One region of the Streptomyces sp. NPDC058637 genome, then DNA from elsewhere that is predicted to be linked to it. Evidence: riboswitches for the same ligand, from Rfam matches in the RefSeq annotation. Region 1 holds a riboswitch; the other holds the start of a gene.
The links. Region 1 has a riboswitch for cyclic di-AMP ahead of ACFWVP_RS18020 (M23 family metallopeptidase). Riboswitches for the same ligand answer to the same signal wherever they lie in the genome.
Positions count from the first base shown of each region.

Region 2: linked by a shared signal. The riboswitch ahead of ACFWVP_RS11325 (C40 family peptidase) and the one ahead of ACFWVP_RS18020 (M23 family metallopeptidase) in region 1 are both predicted to bind cyclic di-AMP.

Region 1 is NZ_JBHXRD010000016.1:51,833-57,301, reverse strand. Features, by position in the region: gene ACFWVP_RS18030 (HPr family phosphocarrier protein) at 108-389, shown strand; gene ACFWVP_RS18025 (GntR family transcriptional regulator) at 571-1,275, opposite strand; gene ACFWVP_RS18020 (M23 family metallopeptidase) at 1,497-2,309, opposite strand; cyclic di-AMP (ydaO/yuaA leader) riboswitch at 2,323-2,491, opposite strand; gene ACFWVP_RS18015 (M16 family metallopeptidase) at 2,684-4,066, opposite strand; gene ACFWVP_RS18010 (M16 family metallopeptidase) at 4,093-5,448, opposite strand.
Region 2 is NZ_JBHXRD010000009.1:79,087-84,555, forward strand. Features, by position in the region: gene ACFWVP_RS11305 (TetR/AcrR family transcriptional regulator) at 1-317, opposite strand, end outside; gene ACFWVP_RS11310 (ABC transporter permease) at 458-1,453, shown strand; gene ACFWVP_RS11315 (ATP-dependent Clp protease proteolytic subunit) at 1,342-1,953, shown strand; partial or broken gene ACFWVP_RS11320 (hypothetical protein) at 1,981-2,294, shown strand; cyclic di-AMP (ydaO/yuaA leader) riboswitch at 2,635-2,831, shown strand; gene ACFWVP_RS11325 (C40 family peptidase) at 2,835-3,305, shown strand; gene ACFWVP_RS11330 (LysE family translocator) at 3,324-3,971, opposite strand; gene ACFWVP_RS11335 (LysR family transcriptional regulator) at 4,044-4,961, shown strand; gene ACFWVP_RS11340 (ATP-binding protein) at 5,024-5,455, opposite strand.

The DNA of each region.
Region 1 (5,469 bases):
AGGGGGCCGATCGACGGTGGCCCTCCGGGCCGGAGGCCGGGCACAGCAGTACGCACTGCATGAGAGACTGGTCTAGACAACCTATCGACACGTGAAGGGCAGAACCAATGGCTGAGCGCCGCGTCAACGTCGGTTGGGCCGAGGGCCTGCACGCCCGCCCCGCTTCCATCTTCGTCCGTGCCGCCACGGCCTCCGGTGTGCCCGTGACGATCGCCAGGGCCGACGGCTCCCCGGTGAACGCCGCGTCCATGCTCGCGGTGCTCGGCCTGGGCGCGCAGGGTGGCGAGGAGATCGTGCTCGCGTCCGAGGCGGACAACTCCGAGGCCGCCCTGGACCGTCTGGCGAAGCTGGTCGCCGAAGGGCTCGAGGAGCTTCCGGAGACCGTCTGAACCGGCCGGCCCGCGCCGTAATTCTTTCTGCGGCAAAGCCGCGGTACCCCTCGGGGTACCGCGGCTTTTCTGTTCACGGAAGGGCCGAAAGAGCAACGGGGAAAAATGCCCGGTCGATCCGAATCAGGGCAGCAAAAAGAAAGCCCCTCGACAATTACCTTCTTTGTATACGGCGCAATTGTTAATGACGGACGCCCCCGATGTTTACGGCTTGTTGCGAAGTCCTCACCCGCGACGGACCCACCGTGTTCCCCGCCCGGTCCGTGCGGCGCAGCCGGTGTGCGACCGTGGCGCGCTCCGCGTGCTGGGCGGCGATGGTCCTGGCCCGTTCCGCGTCGCCGCGTGCCACGGCGTCCACGAGGGCACCGTGCTCGGCCCAGGAGTCGGCGGGGCGGGCCGGCTGCTCGACCGCGTACATCCAGGCGATCTTGTGCCGCAGCTGGGTGAGCAGCGCGATCAGCGCCGGGCTGCCCGAAGCCTGGGCCAGTGTCTCGTGGAACCAGCCGCCGAGGGAGCGCAGGTCCTCCCCCTCGCCCCGGCGCACCCGCTCCTGCCCCAGCCTGACCAGGCCGCGGAGCACCTTGAGGTGCGCCTCCGTGCGGCGCTGGGCGGCGCGCGCGGCACCCAGGGGCTCCAGGAGCATCCGCATCTCCAGGAGGTCGGCGGCCTCCCGCTCCGTGGGCTCGGCGACGCAGGCCCCGGCGTGCCGACGGGTGACGACGAACCCCTCGGACTCCAGGGTGCGCAGTGCCTCGCGTACCGGGACACGGGAGACCCCGTAGCGACGCGCGAGCACCTCTTCGGTGAGGCGGCTGCCCCGCTCGAAGACACCGGAGACGATGTCGTCACGGATTGCCGTGCATACCGAATGCGCGGGAATGCGCATGTCCGAACCTCCGCCTTAATCCCCGCGAAACGCGGCCGATCGACGCCTGTTCTGTGACTCTATTGCAATCCTCCGCAATTTCCGACGGCAGAGCGGAATCCATGCATATCTTCTGACCGGAAAGCACTTCCGCGGAGCTTCGGCGCGCGCCTCCCCCGGTGGCATGACGAAGGCCCCGGCGGGTGCCGGGGCCTTCGCCGACGGTGTGGCGCGGGGCGGGGTCAGACCTGGAGGCCGTGCGCGCGGAGGTAGGCGACGGGGTCCATGTCGGAGCCGTACTCGGGGGTGGTCCGCGCCTCGAAGTGCAGGTGCGGTCCCGTGGAGTTGCCGGTCGAGCCGGACAGGCCTATCTGCCGGCCGGACGTGACGCTCTCGCCGACCGAGACGCCGATGGAGGAGAGGTGGCCGTACTGGGTGTACGTGCCGTCCGTCATCCGGAGCACGATGTTGTTGCCGTACGCCCCGCCCCAGCCGGCCTCGACGACCGTGCCGGCTCCGACCGCGACGACGGAACTGCCGGACGCGGCCCGGAAGTCCACACCGGAGTGGCTGCCGGAGGACCAGAGAGCACCGCCGGACCTGTAGCCGGTGGTCACCTGGGAGCCGGCGACCGGGAGGTGGAAGGCGTTCAGCCGGGCGCGCTCGGCCGCACGGGTGGCGCGCGCCTCGGCCTCACGGACCTCGGCCGCACGGGCTTCGGCCTTGCGCTCGGCTTCGGCCTTGCGCTCGGCCTCGGCCTTCGCCTTGGCCGCGGCCTTCGCCTTCGCCTCGGCCTCGGCGGCGAGGTCGGCCTGGTACTGCTGGGCCTTCGCCTGCGCGGCGATCTGGTCGGCGAGGGTGGAGTCGATCGCGACGGCCTGGGTCAGGCCGGTGCCGGCCGCGGTGAGGGCCTCGGAGTCCGCGGCGAGGGCCGGGGAGGACACACCGCCGATGACGCCGGTGGTGGCCAGAGCCGCGATGCCGGCGACCCGGGCGCTCCTGCGCGTCAGGCGGCTCGGGGCACGGTGCTTCCCGGTGGCACGGGTGAACGCCATGGAGGGGCTGATCCTTTCCTTCCTTCTCGCCTACCGGGTTAGCTGACGGGTTCGGAGCAGGAAGGTCTCCTACGGACTCCTCCGCCCCGTGCGGGGACGCAGGCATCCGATTCACCCCAGGGACTTCGTGGGTCCCCGGCTCCCCAGGCTCGCGCCTGACGGGGACTCGGCGATGACTGTCCGGCGCCGCGGACGCGGCATATGTCTGGCGGACAGCCGGCCCGACGCTAGGCCGGACGGCTTTCCGACGCCAAACGGATCAGGCCTTTTGTCGCACATCCCACAGAAGATGGGGCGACATTCATCGCGAACACGGACAAACGGGAGGACCCCGGCGAGAACGTCCTCGCCGGGGTCCGGATTGCTCCGATACGTCAGCCGCTGACGACCGACACCTCACCGATCCCGAGCGCCCTGACGGGGTCCGCGATCTGTGCGGCGTCCCCGACGAGGACGGTGACCAGCCGGTCGACGGGGAACGCGTTGACCACCGCGGCGGTGGCCTCCACCGTGCCGGTCTCGGCCAGGCGGGCGTACAGCTGGGCCTGGTAGTCGTCCGGGAGGTGCTGCTCCATCTGGTCGGCCAGGGTGCCGGCGACGGAGGCGGCCGTCTCGAACTTCAGCGGAGCGACGCCCACGAGGTTCTGCACGGCGGTCTCGCGCTCGGCGTCCGTGAGCCCCTCGGCCGCCAGGGTGCGCAGGACCTTCCAGAGGTCGTCCAGCGCGGGTCCGGTGGACTCCGTGTCCACGGAACCGCTGATGGCGAGCATCGCGGCACCGGTCGCCCCGGAGGCCGATCCGGGTGCGGTCGAGCGCAGCACCTGACCGAACGCGCGGACCCCGTAGGTGTAGCCCTTCTCCTCGCGCAGCACTCGGTCCAGCCGGGAGGTGAGCGTGCCTCCCAGGCAGTACGTGCCGAGGACCTGGGCGGGCCACACGCTGTCGTGCCGGTCGGCGCCGATCCGGCCGATCAGCAGCTGGGTCTGGACGGCTCCCGGGCGGTCGACGATGACCACACGGCCGGTGTCGTCCGCGGTGATGGGCGGTACCGGGCGGGACACGGCGGCGTTGCCCGACCAGTCACCGACGGTGTCGGCGAGCAGCGCGTCCAGGTCGACCCCGGTGAGGTCACCGACGATCACGGCCGTCGCGGTGGACGGGCGGACATGCGCGTCGTAGAAGGCGCGTACGGCCGCGGCGTCGATGCGGCGCACCGTCTCCTCGGTCCCCTGGCGCGGGCGAGACATCCGCGCCGTCGCGGGGAAGAGCTCCTTGGAGAGCTGCTTGGCCGCGCGCCGGGCCGGGTTGGCCTGCTCGTGCGGGATCTCGTCGAGACGGTTCCCGACCAGGCGCTCCACCTCGCTCTCGGAGAAGGCGGGTGCCCGCAGCGCCTCGGCGACCAGGCCGAGCGCCTTGGCCAGCCGGGAGACCGGGACCTCCAGGGAGACACGGATCCCGGGGTGGTCGGCGGACGCGTCGAGGGTGGCGCCGCAGCGCTCCAGCTCGGCGGCGAACTCCTCCGCGGAGCGCTTGTCCGTGCCCTCGGACAGCGCACGCGCCATGATCGTGGCAACGCCGTCCAGGCCCTCGGGCTCGGTGTCCAGGGGCGCGTCCAGGAAGATCTCCACGGCGACGACCTGCTGGCCGGGGCGGTGGCAGCGCAGCACGGTCAGGCCGTTGGGCAGGGCGCCGCGGTCGGGTGCGGGGAAGGCCCAGGGCCTGGCCTCGCCTGCGGTCGGCTGCGGGTGGTACTCCATCGCTACTCCAGTCACGGCGGCGTCGCTCACTTGTCGGCCCCCTCGGGCGCGTCGGTGCCGTCCGACTCGTCGGCGTCTGCGTCGACCGGCTCGTACACCAGGACGGCACGGTTGTCGGGACGCAGATGCGCCCGGGCGGCCTCCTGGACCTCCTGCGCGGTGACGTCGAGCACCCGTCCCACCGCGGTCAGGGCGAGCTGCGGGTCACCGAACAGGACGGCGTACCGGCACAGTTCGTCGGCGCGGCCCGCGACCGTACCGAGCCGGTCCAGCCACTCCCGCTCCAACTGGGCCTGCGCCCGTTCCATTTCCTCGGGCGTGGGGCCCTCGGCGGCGAACCGGGCGAGCTCCTCGTCGACGGCCGCCTCGATCTGCGGCACCTCGACGCCACCGGACGTCTTGACGTCCAGCCAGCCCAGCGAGGGCGCTCCGGAGAGCCGGAGCAGCCCGAACCCGGCGGCCACCGCCGTACGGTCGCGGCGGACCAGGCGGTTGTGCAGGCGGGACGACTCGCCGCCGCCCAGCACGGTCAGCGCCAGGTCCGCGGCGTCGCACTCACGGGTGCCGTCGTGCGGCAGCCGGTAGGCGGCCATCAGGGCGCGCGCGGGGACCTCCTCGTGGACCACTTCGCGCAGCTGCTCACCGATGGTGCCGGGCAGCGTGCCGTCGCGCGGCGGCTGCTTGCCGTCGTGGGAGGGGATCGAACCGAAGTACTTCTCGATCCAGGCGAGCGTCTGCTCCGGGTCGATGTCCCCGACCACGGAGAGCACCGCGTTGTTCGGCGCGTAGTACGTGCGGAAGAACGCCTGCGCGTCGTCCAGCGTGGCGGCGTCCAGGTCGGCCATCGACCCGATCGGCGTGTGGTGGTACGGGTGGCCCTCCGGGTACGCGAGGGCCGTGAGCTTCTCGAACGCCGTGCCGTACGGGACGTTGTCGTACCGCTGGCGGCGCTCGTTCTTCACGACGTCGCGCTGGTTCTCCATGGACTCCTCGTCGAGCGCGGCGAGCAGGGAGCCCATCCGGTCGGCCTCGAGCCACAGGGCCAGCTCCAGCTGGTGCGTGGGCATCGTCTCGAAGTAGTTGGTGCGCTCGAAGCTGGTGGTGCCGTTGAGGGAGCCCCCGGCCCCCTGCACCAGCTCGAAGTGGCCGTTCCCCTTGACCTGGCCGGAGCCCTGGAACATCAGGTGCTCGAAGAGGTGGGCGAGGCCGGTACGGCCCTCGACCTCGTGGCGGGAACCGACGTCGTACCAGAGGCAGACCGCGGCGACCGGGGTCAGATGGTCCTCGGAGAGCACCACGCGCAGGCCGTTGGCCAAGCGGTGCTCGGTCGCCGTCAAGCCGCCGGAACCGGCCTGGGCTGTGGCCGTGTGACCCATGGGCATGTACGTCCCTTCGATCGATAC
Region 2 (5,469 bases), on a different contig from region 1:
TCCATCCCGTACACCTGCCCGGTGATCACACGGCGCAGCACCCTGCCCAGCAGCACGTCGGGAGTGGGCGGCGGGGTGAGATCGGCCGCCTCCTCGAACGCCTGCCGGATGCCGCGGAAGGCCTCGTCGGCGATGGCCGCGATCAGGTCCTCCTTGCCCGCGAAGTAGCGGTAGACGGCACCCGCCGACAGCCCGACCTCTTTCAGCACGTCCTGCATCGAGGTGCCGTGGAAGCCGTTGCCCGCGAAGCAGCGCGCGGCCCCGGCGAGGATCTGCCGACGGCGGGCGTCGAGGTGCTCCTGCGATACGCGTGCCATGACCCAAACCTAAAACGAACGTTCCTTCTTGACAAGTGTCACGACGACAGGACAGTGGACTCCGTAAAACGAACGATCCTTCTCTTTAAATATCCCCTGATCGCCCTGAATCACCCCCTCTTCGAATTGAGGCGCTCGCCATGCCGTCTGCACCGAACCACCGTGCGGTGGCGGTCATCCTGCTCGTCCCCCTGATGGTGGCGCTCGCCCTCTGGGCCTTCTCGTGGCCCGCCGCGCGGATCGCGCCGCGCGACCTGCCCGTGGGCGTCGCCGGTTCCGCGGCCGCGGCCGATCAGCTGCACGAGCAGCTCGAACGGCATGAGGGGGCCTTCGAGATCCACCGCTACGACGACGCGTCCGCCGCTCGCGCCGCGATCGAGGACCGGGTCGTATACGGCGCGGTCGTGGCCGGGGACAAGGGGCCGCAACTGCTCACCGCGTCGGCGGCGAGCCCCGTCGTCTCCCAACTGCTGACCGAGGCGGTCGCGGGCGCGGCGCCCGCCGGGACCGCCGTACCGGTGACCGATGTCGTGGCGGCGCCGGCCGCGGACCCCCGCGGCAGCGCGCTCGGCGCGAGCATCCTGCCGCTGGCGCTCGCCGGAGTCGCCTCCGGGGCGGTCGTGACCCTGATGAAGCTGCGCGGCGCCCGGGCAGCGGTGACCCTGGCCGTCACAGCGGCTCTGGTGGGCATCGTGGCGACCGCGGTCGCCCACAGCTGGCTCGGCGTGATCACGGGCGGCTGGTGGGCCGAGGCCGGCGTCATGGGGCTGACCGTGCTGGCGATCGGCTCGGCCGTGGCCGGGCTCGCCGTCCTGATCGGCACGCCGGGCATAGGCCTGGGCGCGCTGCTGATGGTGCTGCTGGGCAATCCGTTCTCCGGCGCCACCAGCGCGCCCGAACTGCTCCCCGAGCCGGTCGGCGTGATCGGGCAGTGGCTGCCGCCGGGCGCGGGCGGCTCACTGCTCCGTTCGGTGGCGTTCTTCGACGGCAGCGCCGCGGGCGGTGCCGCGTCGGTCCTGGCGGCCTGGGCGGCGCTCGGCCTGGTCGCGGTCCTGATCGGCGGGCGCAGGCGCCCGGAGCGGACCGACGGCGCCGATCCCTCCGTACACAGGCCCGATCCAGTCCCGGTGGGCTGAGCGGTCTCGCACCGGAACAGGCCGTGCGTCCTCCGCCGTGTCAGGCGGTTGCTGCACGGCTTTCCGCTGCTCCGGCCTCGTCGACATCGACCCGGGCCATGCCGTACCGGCACGCACGCGCCTCCCGACTCGCCGTGAAGGCGATCTACGACACCATGCCGTACCTCACCTGTGAGGTGGAAGCCTTCTGTCTCGGCCAGGCGGGATCCAGTGCCGCCGTGCTGCTCGCGCCCGGACGCCGACACGCCCTGCCCGGCGCCCGGGCAGTCGTTCGGCAGCCCGCCCCGGACGAACCGGTGCGGGGCCGGCTCTCCGATCTCGGGATCGAGGCACGTGAGTCGGTGCGCGTGCGCGTGCGCGAGACGCTCACCGCCATGCCGGCCCGTCACACGGGGCGTTCCGCACAGGACATCGGTGCCGACATCGAGCGGGACACCATCCTCGACGCACCGGCCGCCCTGGCGTACGGAATCGTGGACCACGTCGTTGAGAATCGCTAGCCGTACCGGCCCACCACTCCCCGCGAGGTGAATCCCCCACGCGCTCGCCCCGGTTTTCGCCCGCTCCCCGCACCGACCCGCACCGAGGCGGAGTTCATCGACCGGTACCTGGAAGCGCTCGGCCAGGTGGGCCGGATCTGGCCGACCCGTATGCGTACGGGGCGCTGCGGGCTGCGCAGGCGCCGGCCTAGCGGGCCGCGGCCTTCCGCGACGCGCTCGCACTCGTGCACGAGCGGGGCGAGGCGTCGATCCACGCGTCCCCACCGGCACGCGCGCCGCGGCTGCCGGACGGGGAGCGGTGCGCCGGGCGGGTCACCATGCCTCCCCGGCCAGCGAGTTGACCGGCGCCCCGCCCGACTCCTGCACGCCACCGGCCTTTCGGCGCCCGTTCACGACACGCCCGACGGGTCGATCGAATTTCCTCGCTCGTTCGGCGTAGACGGCCCCCCGCACGAGGGACAGCTCAACTTGCGCAATCCGCGCGGACACTGAACGGAATACGTCGTTCCGCCGCTGGTACGGGGCTGGTCGACCGACGACGCCGAGGGCCCGGATCCGCCCCGTCCACCCGAATGGATCAGTCGTGATGACTCTCACATAACGCCATTTCAGCTCGGAAATCCGGCGGTGCGTGAGTAAAGATCCCTGAGACGACAAGCCCCCGCCACCGCGGCGGGGCGGTCCGGGCGGACGCCGAGTCCTGCCACTGTCCGGATGCCTGGTCGACAGAAGTGGATCGGCAGGAGTGGAGGACCCGAGCACAACGGGCCGACCGGACACCCGGGCGGTCCTCGGGGTGAAGCCGCCTTGTGCGGCCGGGCAACTTCGCCAGCCCGAACCCGACAGGTCATCCTTCACAGGCGGCTGACGAAGGGTTGCGCATGACTGCGCAGGTTCATGTCCCGTCTCTGATCGCCCGAGCCGGAACGGCCTCGGTTCTCACCATCGCTCTGGGCACCACCATGCTGGCCCCCGGCCTCGTCGACGAAGCCGAGGCCGCGACCCATTCGACGAAGGCGCTCAAGATCGCCGCCTCGAAGAAGGGGTCGCCGTACGGTTACGGCGCCACAGGCCCCCACCGGTTCGACTGCTCGGGCCTCACGCTCTACTCGTTCAAGAAGGCGGGCAAGAAACTCCCCCGCACGGCCCAGCAGCAGTACAACAAGACCCGCCACCTCACCAGGTCGCAGCGGCAACGCGGCGACCTGGTCTTCTTCCACGCGGGCCGGAGTGTCTACCACGTGGGCATCTATGCCGGCGCTGGGAAGATCTGGCACTCGCCGAAGTCCGGGGCCGTGGTCCGGCTGGAGAAGATCTGGTCGAAGAGCGTCTGGTACGGGAGGGTCCGCTGACGGTCGTAGCGATTCGGATCAGTGCAGCAGGGGCCCGCCCACCAGGACGAGCCCCAGCGCGGTGAGCGCCGCGCCGCTGCCGCCCTCGATGGCGCGGGCGGTACGCGGCCGGCGCAGCCACCGGCCGAGCCGGTCCACGAGCAGGGCCACGGCCGGGAACCAGACGAGCGCCAGGAGTACGACCACCGAGGCCAGCAGCAGGGTCCTCGGGAGGGGCGGCTGCCCCTCGGGGACGAACTGGGGCAGCAGACTCAGGAAGAGTACGGGCGCCTTGGGATTCAGGGCGTTGGTGAGGAATCCCTGGCGCAGTGAGCGTCCGGGGCTCATCGGCGCCCTGTACCCGGCCTCGTCCGGCTTCTGGGCCCGTTCGCCCGCCGCTCGCCGGCGCCGTATCGCGTACAGGGCGCTGAGCCCCAGATAGAGCACATAGGCGCCACCGAGCAACTGCACGGCGCGAAAGAGTACGGGCATCGTCACGAGCACCGCGGCGAGTCCGGCGACTGCCAGCGCGGTGTGCACCAGCAGGCCCGCGGCGACGCCGACCGCCGTGGCGACCCCCGATCCGCGCGAGGCGAGCGCGTTGCGTACGACCACGGTGAAGTCGGCGCCGGGCAGCGCGACCATCCCGGCGGCCACCCCGATGAAGGCGAGCAGTTGTGCGTCCATGAGTACACCCTGACCCGGCCGGCCCTTTAGCGTGTACTTGCAATCTTCTGGGTCCACCAAAAGGAACGCTTAATGTACGACCCGACACGCCTGGCCGCGCTGGTGGCGGTGGCCGAGGCCGGTTCGATCACGCGGGCCGCCGCTCGGCTCGGCTACACCGCGCCCGCACTCTCCCAGCAGCTGGCCAAGCTGGAGCGGGAGGCCGGTGCGGCGCTACTGGTGCGCCACCATCGCGGGGCACGGCTGACGGCGGCCGGGGAGCTGCTGGCGGGACGGGCCAGGAGGGTGCTGGACGAGATGGACCAGGCGCGGCACGAGCTGGCCCGGCTCGCGGGGCTGTCGGGAGGGCGGCTGCGCGTCGGTACGTTCACGACGGCCGGGATCCATCTGCTGCCCCCCGTACTCAGCGCGTTCCGGCGCGCGCACCCCGATGTGGAGCTGACCGTCACCGACTACGAGCCGCCCTTCGGAGTCGCCGCCGTGGCCGCCGGCGACGTGGATCTCGCTCTGACCCATGCGTACGAGCCCGCTGCCGCCGATCCGATGCCGGCCGGTGTGTCCGCGGATCCATTGCTCGTGGAGGAGCTGGTACTGGTCACCGCGGTCGGCCATGTGCTGTCGGAGGGCAGCGGCCCGCTGCCCGTGGCCGAGCTGGCGGGCCGCCCGCTGATCAGCAGCGCACCCGCCCATCCGCCTCGCCGTGGGGTGGAACGTGCACTCGCCGAGGCGGGGGCGACTCCCGCCGTGGTGTGCGAATCCCCCGGCTACGCGCTGGTGTGCGCGCTGGTGAGCGCCGGTCTCGGGGTCGCGGTGGTGCCGGAGATGGTCGCGTCGATGTCCTCCACCCCACTCGCCGTACGCCGGCTGGAGCCCGTGGCCTTCCGGCGGACGATCTCCGTGGTGCACCGGGGCGACCGGAACACCGCCGCGGCGACCACTCTGAGGGCCTTGCTCCGAAGCGGTTTCGGCCGGGCGGCGGGTACACAGTGACCGCCGGCGCGTGCCCGGTGCCGGGCATCGGATCCGCGCGGGCATCAGGTCCGTACCGGACGTCAGCTCTGCGCGGGCCCGGACCAGGGAAGGGCGATCGACACGGTCTTGCCGCCGTCCGCGGTGGGGCTGACGCCGAGCCGCCCGCCGCACTCCTTGGCCAGGGCCCGGATGATCACCATGCCGCGGCCGTTGTCCTGCTGCACCGCAGCCGGCAGCCGCTGGGGCCAGCGCGGGTGACTGTCCGTCACGCCGAGGTAGAGCTCCACGTCCCGGTCTAGGCGGAGATCCACCGTGAAGGTGGGTGACTGCCCGAAGGTGTGCAGGACGGCGTTGGTGGCGAGTTCCGAGACGATCAGCCGGATGACGTCGGCGGCTTCGGTGTCATCGGGCAGACCCCATTCGGTGAGCACCCTGGCCACGTGTCTCCGGGCCGCGGACACCGAGGCCGGATCGCTCGGCAGAGTGACGGTTGCTTCCTGATGGTCCGCCATGGCGACGCCGTCCC